One region of the Streptosporangium sp. NBC_01755 genome, then DNA from elsewhere that is predicted to be linked to it. Evidence: predicted binding sites of a transcription regulator. Region 1 holds the regulator's gene; the other holds the start of a gene.
The links. Region 1 encodes LexA, which represses DNA repair genes until DNA is damaged. Its sites were predicted from a motif close to TCGAACANNTGTTCGA; they were not measured.

Region 1 (3,408 bases):
TGGACACCTTCGTCGACTCCTCGTGGTACTTCCTGCGCTACGTCAATCCCTCCTACGAGGACGGCCCGTTCGACGTCGAGGGTGTCCGCAGGTGGGGCCCGATCGACCAGTACGTCGGGGGCGTCGAGCACGCCGTGCTGCACCTGCTGTACTCCAGGTTCTTCACCAAGGTCCTGTACGACATGGGCATGGTCGACTTCGTCGAGCCCTTCACCCGCCTGCTGAACCAGGGGCAGGTCATCAACCAGGGCAAGGCGATGTCCAAGTCGCTGGGCAACGGCGTCGACCTGGGCGAGCAGATCGACGCCTACGGGGTCGACGCGGTCAGGCTGACCGTCGTCTTCGCCGGCCCGCCCGAGGATGACATCGACTGGGCCGACGTCTCGCCGGCCGCGTCCCAGAAGTTCCTGGCCCGGGCGTTCCGCGTCATGGCCGAGGCGGGTGCGGCCTCCGCCCCCGGTGTCGACTTCGCAGGCGGAGACCTGGATCTGCGCAAGGTCGTGCACCGCACGGTCGACGAGGTCACCAGGCTGGTCGACTCCCACCGCTTCAACGTCGCGGTGGCCCGGATGATGGAGCTGACGAGCGCGACCCGCAAGGCCATCGACTCCGGGCCCGGCGCCGCCGACCCCGCGGTCAGGGAGTCCGCCGAGACGCTGGCGGTCATGCTCTCCCTGGTCGCGCCGTACGCGGCGGAGGAGGGCTGGGAGCGGCTGGGGCACAGCGGCTCGGTCGCGGTCGCGGGCTGGCCGGTGGCGGATCCGGCGCTGCTCGTCCAGGACTCCGTCACCTGCGTCGTTCAGGTCGCGGGCAAGGTGCGCGACCGGCTGGAGGTCTCTCCGGAGATCTCCGAGGGAGATCTGGAGGCGCTGGCGCTGGCATCGGAGAAGGTCCGGTCCTTCCTGCCCGGCGGCACGCCGCGCAAGGTCATCGTCCGAGCGCCCAAGCTGGTCAACATCGTCCCGTAGACGTTCGAGAGGGGACGTTCGAGAGGGGCGCCCGTCCGGTGTGCGCCCCCCGAGCTTTCATGGGCGGGCCGACCTCTGGCCCGCCCGGCTCGGGCTCTGCCGTCCGGTCGTCGCACCGCCACCCGAAAATCGTCGCACCGCCACCCGAAAACACGCCGGGCGACCGGCACCCCGATATCGGGGTGCCGGTCGCCCGGCGTTTCGCGCGTCCCTTGGAGTGTTGACGTGCAGGTCGAAGGTGCGTGCTTCAGAGCTTGCGGAGGACCGCCACGACCTTGCCGAGCACGGTGGCCTCGTCACCCGGAATCGGGTCGTAGTTGGAGTTGTGCGGGACCAGCCAGACGTGGCCGTCCCTGCGCTTGAAGGTCTTGACCGTGGCCTCGCCGTCGATCATCGCCGCGACCACGTCACCGTTGTCGGCCACCGGCTGCTGGCGTACGACCACCCAGTCGCCGTTGGCGATGGCGGCCTCGATCATCGAGTCTCCGGTCACCTGGAGGAGGAAGAGCGTGCCCTCGCCGACGAGTTGCTTGGGCAGGGCGAAGACATCCTCGATGCTCTCCTCGGCGAGGATCGGGCCGCCGGCGGCGATCCGGCCGACGAGTGGCACGTAGGCGGCGGTCGGGCGGCTGACCGGGGTCTCGTCCTCACCGGAGTCGGGATCCACCCACAGCACGGGCTCGCCGGGAAGGCGCACCTCCAGGGCACGGGGGCGGTGCGGGTCACGCCGCAGATAGCCCTTGCGCTGCAACGCCGTCAGCTGGTGCGACACGCTGGAGGTGCTGGTGAGCTGAACGGCCTCACCGATCTCCCGCATGGACGGCGGATAACCGCGCTGCTGCACGGAGTCGCGGATCACCTCAAGGATCTTCCGCTGCCTGGGGGTGAGGCCAAGGGAGTCACGCCTTCGCACCGCCAGGTCGCTGGCGGCCGAACCGTTCTCGTTGTGCTGGCTCATACGAACTCCTCGCCTCCCGGTCTGTATCTGATGTGTCGCACACAGCGACCATATAATGGCCGAAGATCATACTCAAACAATTGTTCGAATGTCCTCGATATCGGCCACGCCGTGGTGTACAACATCGTACGGGAGTTCGATCGACATCGTGTTCGATTCACCGATCTTTCTTCGACATGTGTTCGGCCAGGTCGAGGGGATGGGGGCCACCGTGAAACCGACCGCGACGACACCACGATCCATGGCTGTGCCGAGACCCCGGACGGCGCGGCGATCATCGGGGGCACCGGGGGCACCGGGAGTACCGCGCCTACGCCTTGTGCCGCCACCGAGACCGGAGCCGGAGCCCACGCCGGAGCCTGCGCTGGATCCCGGCAGAGGGGCCGGGGGCGGGCGGGGCGCGGAAGGCGGAAGGGGGCCGGGGCGGCTCGGGCGGGAGCAGGCGGTCGGGCGGCCGCGCGATCCGAAGGCGAGGTCGGGGGCCGGGTGCGAAGCGGGGCCGCGACTCGGGCGTGGAGCGAGAGGTGGGCCCGGGCGAGAGCGGGGAGCCGGGCGAGAGCGGGGAGCCGGGCGTGGGGCAGGGCCGAAGCGGGCGCCGGGATCGGGGGCGGCTCGTGCGGGGGGTGTACGCCGCCCGGGGGTCACCCGCTCCCGGACCGTCGGGCGGCCGCTCCGGCTCACCCGGCGTGGGAGGATCGTGGCGGTGGTGGTGCTCGCGCTGTTCACCCTGGGGGTGCTCTGGATCGGCGGGCGCATCGACACGGCCCTGGCGGGCGAGCGGACAGGTCCTGAGGGCCTGCCCCGGATCACGGTGCACGCGGGCGACACGCTGTGGGAGATCGCGGACGCGCTGACGCAGGAGGGTGACGCCGGTCGGACGGTCCGCCGCATCGTGGACCTCAACGGGCTGGCCGGATCCGCGGTGCGGCCCGGAACCCGGCTCTATCTCCCCGAGGGTCTCATTCGCTGAGAAGGGGGGCGGTCGGTGGGGCGCGTGGGAGTGATGGGCGGGGCCTGGGGAAGGTGTGGGTGGGCCATGCGAAGAGGGTTCGCCGGGGCTCCTGCCTGACAGATCGGCCGGGACGCGTGTGAGGGAGGGGGTGTGCGGGGTGGAGGGCATTGCCCGATGGGCGACACGCCGAGACGTGACGGCTGATCAGCGACTTCGCGTGGCGGGGTCCTTTCAACTTGCGTTCATGGTCGCGCACTTCTACCGTTAGACCACAACATCTAGTGGCTGCACCGCAACACTTCACCACAGATTGTGTTTCCATTACCGCATCTCGACTATTCGAGGGGCGTGCGCGAGCGTCTCGACACGCACGTCGTGGGGCAGGTGAGGTGGGTGAGCCGCTCCCGCAGGTCAAGGAGGCGACGCGCGTGCACTGTCCGTTCTGTCGTCATCCGGACACGCGAGTCATCGACAGCAGGGCCACCGAGGACGGTGGTGCCATCCGCCGCAGGCGCACGTGCCCGGAGTGC
Region 2 (3,408 bases), 3.2 Mb from region 1:
CGGCGGCTTGCATGGGGAACCCGTGCGCTATGGTCCCTTGACCTGATCCATAGTGATATGAGGAGTTGGTGGAAAGTGGGGGTTGGACAGCGGCTGGGAGCGGCCACGCTGATGACGGCGGGGGCCGTGCTCCTCTCTTCCGTGGGCGTCACCTTTTCCGCGGGCGCGGCCGAGGCCCGGGCCACGGTCTCGGCCGCGCCGGTCGTCGCGACGAGGACCGAGGTGTCCCGGTTCGCCGCCCCCGGCAAGACGCTCAGGCTCGGCGCGAAGGGCGCCGCGGTGAAGGTGCTCCAGGAGAGGCTGGCCGAGCTCGGCTACGCCCCGGGCAGGGTCGACGGCCGCTACGGCGGTGCGACTCTGACCGCGATCTGGGCCTTCCAGAAGGTCAACGGCATCTCGCCGACCAGCACCGTGGCGCGCAGGACCTGGAAGGCCCTGGAGAGCCCGCTGGCGCCGAAGGTGCTCGTCCCCAAGGGCAAGCCGACCAGGGTGGAGGTGAACCTCACCACCCAGGTGATGGTCCTCTACGTCAACGGCGCGGTGAAGCTGATCAGCCACACCTCCTCGGGCAGTGGAATCGCCTACTGCGAGACGGCCACCTGGGAGGGCAGGACCCAGCGGTTCTGCGGCGACGCCCGCACTCCGACGGGCGACTACAAGACCACCTGGCGCAGGGACGGCTGGCACAAGTCCTACCTGGGCCAGCTCTACAACCCGATCTTCTTCAACGGTGGCATCGCCTTCCACGGCGCGCTGTCGGTGCCGCTGGCACCCGCCTCCCACGGCTGTGTCCGGTTGCCGATGCACGTGGCGGAGGTCCTTCCCGGTCTGATCGGCACCGGGGTGCCGGTGCATGTCCGAGGCAGGTTCGCCCGGTAGTGCGGCGGAGCGGGCGATCCGGCGGGCACTGACCCGGCGGACGGTTCGGTGGCCGGAGGGCAGGGGCCCCGGGAGACGGAGATCTCCCGGGGCCTCCGTCATGTCCGTCATATCAGAAGATCGAACTTTTGTTCGTCGCTCTACTTGACAGCATTAGTGGTCGAATTTATGTTCGATGTAATGACGCGGGGCTCGCGGCCCGTGTCCAGGGTGGTCGACCGGATCCACGTCGTCGGAGGAGACGATCGGGCCCAGGTCGGGGCGGGCGGGGAGAGGGGAAGCTCCTCGTCCGGCCGCCCGGCGGATTTGTCGGTGGGGTCTGCGAATGTTGACACCGCCGGTGAAAACGCCGGGAGCCGCTTGCGACCAAGGAGGCTGACACACATGACCCCTCGGCTCGGCGATTCCGGTGGGCCCCGGCTGTCCCCCACGGTGCGGGCGCACCTCACAGACGCGCGCGACTGCCTCGAAGAGGCCGCCGCCGCCCGGACCTCCGCCGCTCGCTACGTCGCGGCCCACCTCGCGGCGCTCAGGGCGGCCGCCGCCGTCCTGGCCGCGCGACCCCGTCCAATGGAGGGCCGCAGGCGCAGGCTGCGCAGTGCCTGGGAGCTGCTGCCGCAGGCCGAGCCCCGGCTGGCCGGGTGGGCGCCCTACTTCGAGACGAGCGCGGCCAAGCGGGCCGCCGCGGAGGCGGGTCTGACCCGCACGGTGTCGTCGCGAGACGCCGAGGAGCTCATCTCCGAGGCGGAGCGCTTCGTCACCGAGGTCGAGAGCCTGCTCGGGCTGCCGGCGCAACCCGTGCTCCCCGGCCGAGTCCCCCTGGCGGGTTAGGTCGCCTCCGGCGGGATCCTGCCGTGGCGAGGGGCGGTCAGCCGGTCCTCGCCACGGCGGTGACCGGCGACAGCGCGGCGGGGCGCCGCTGACCGGCCGCGGTGGCAGCGGATCCAAGGGGGCCGGTCTGGCCTGGTCTGGCCTGGTCTGGCTTTTACGCCGCCGAGGAGTTCTCGTGGGCGGCGCGCTGGCGCAGCAGGAGCATGGCGGCGTCATCGCCCAGCGGCCTGCCCACGTGGTGGAGCAGGTCCGCGCGCAGGGCGTCCAGCGCCCCTTGAGGGTCCTCGCCGTCCAGCAGGTACGCCCGCTCCGACAGCGGGTAGAACTCGCCGGTTCCGCTGCGCGCCTCGATGACCCCGTCGGTGTAGAAGAGGACCTGGTCCCCCAGCTCGAAAGGGATGCGGTGCGGCGACGGCTTGCTGACCTGGAGCGTGCTCATCCCCAGCGGTAGCGCCTCGTCCGGTGGGTCGGCGAACCAGATCACGCCGTCGGCGTCCAGCACCATGGGCGGGGGGTGGCCGCAGTTGATGACGGTGATGGTGGAACCGCCGCCGATCTCGGCCAGTACGGCGGTCACGAACTGCTCGCCGGACAACTCGCGGGTCAGCGCCTTCTCCAGCCGCTTCACGACGCCCTGGAGCTTCCTCTCGTCGTGGGCCGCCTCGCGGAAGGCGCCGAGCACCACGGCCGCGGTCTCCACGGCCTCCAGCCCCTTGCCCTGGACGTCTCCCACGATGATCCGGACCCCGTGCGGGGTGGTGACGACCTCGTACAGGTCACCGCCGATCCTGGCCTCGGCCGTGGCGGAGGTGTACGAGACGGCCACGCCTATGCCGGGACCGGCGCGGCGGGGCACAGGGCGCAGCAGCACCCGCTGGGCCGCCTCGGCCACCGAGCGCACGTCGGCGAGCTGGCGCTCGTGGCGCAGCCGTCCGGCGCTGGCCAGCACGCTGGCCACGGTGACACCGAGGATGGCGAACATGGTGATGTTGGTACGGGGCGTCCAGAGGATGTCGTTGTAGATGCCGAGCGCGACGCACAGCACCAGGGCGACGGCGCCGATCACGGTGGTGCGGCCCAGGCCGCAGGCCACGCTGGCGAAGGCAGGGCCGAGGGCGAGTAGCGGGAGGAGGCCGGAGGTGGGGCCCGAGCCGAAGTCGATCACGGCCACCACGGCCATGACGACGAACGGCAGCAGCTTCAGGGTGTCCTGGGTCCTGGTGGTGCCGATCGATGCCAGCAGGCGCAGGAAAGTGCGCGTCCTGGTTGAACCCAGCGACACCATGACGGAGTGGAGACGGTTTTTCGGGTGCGGTCGAGAGTGATCGAGCCGATCATCTCCCGAAGTCATGTCCACCGTATCTCGCCAATCGAATGTTTGCCTTTTCCTACCACAGCGGCCGTGGGCCGGGGCGGGATGAAGTCAACGTTCCGCTGAGAGCAAGATTTTCGGGAGCGGAGTGGGCACGCCGGTTCCGGCGCACCCACGACCGGTCAGGTGGTCAGAAGGACTCGACGGCGCGGCGCGCCTCGGGGTCCAGGACTCCCCAGCCGATGAGCTCCTCGGTGAGCTCGCCGGGGGACTTGTCGTAGATCACGGCAAGGGAGCGGAGGTCCTCCTGGCGGATGGACAGCACCTTGCCGTTGTAGTCGCCACGCTGGCTCTGGATGGTGGCCGCGTAACGGGCGAGCGCGCCG

Region 2: a site for LexA is predicted at 1,000-1,015, ahead of OG884_RS29420 (SAV_6107 family HEPN domain-containing protein). Genes of this name have one in related genera too.

The regions. Positions count from the first base shown of each region.
Region 1 is NZ_CP109131.1:1,186,294-1,189,701, reverse strand. Features, by position in the region: gene leuS (leucine--tRNA ligase) at 1-968, shown strand, start outside; gene lexA (transcriptional repressor LexA) at 1,216-1,926, opposite strand; gene OG884_RS05015 (LysM peptidoglycan-binding domain-containing protein) at 2,624-2,896, shown strand; gene nrdR (transcriptional regulator NrdR) at 3,307-3,408, shown strand, end outside.
Region 2 is NZ_CP109131.1:6,178,488-6,181,895, forward strand. Features, by position in the region: gene OG884_RS29415 (L,D-transpeptidase family protein) at 76-879, shown strand; gene OG884_RS29420 (SAV_6107 family HEPN domain-containing protein) at 1,264-1,710, shown strand; gene OG884_RS29425 (PP2C family protein-serine/threonine phosphatase) at 1,865-2,995, opposite strand; gene bldD (transcriptional regulator BldD) at 3,213-3,408, opposite strand, start outside.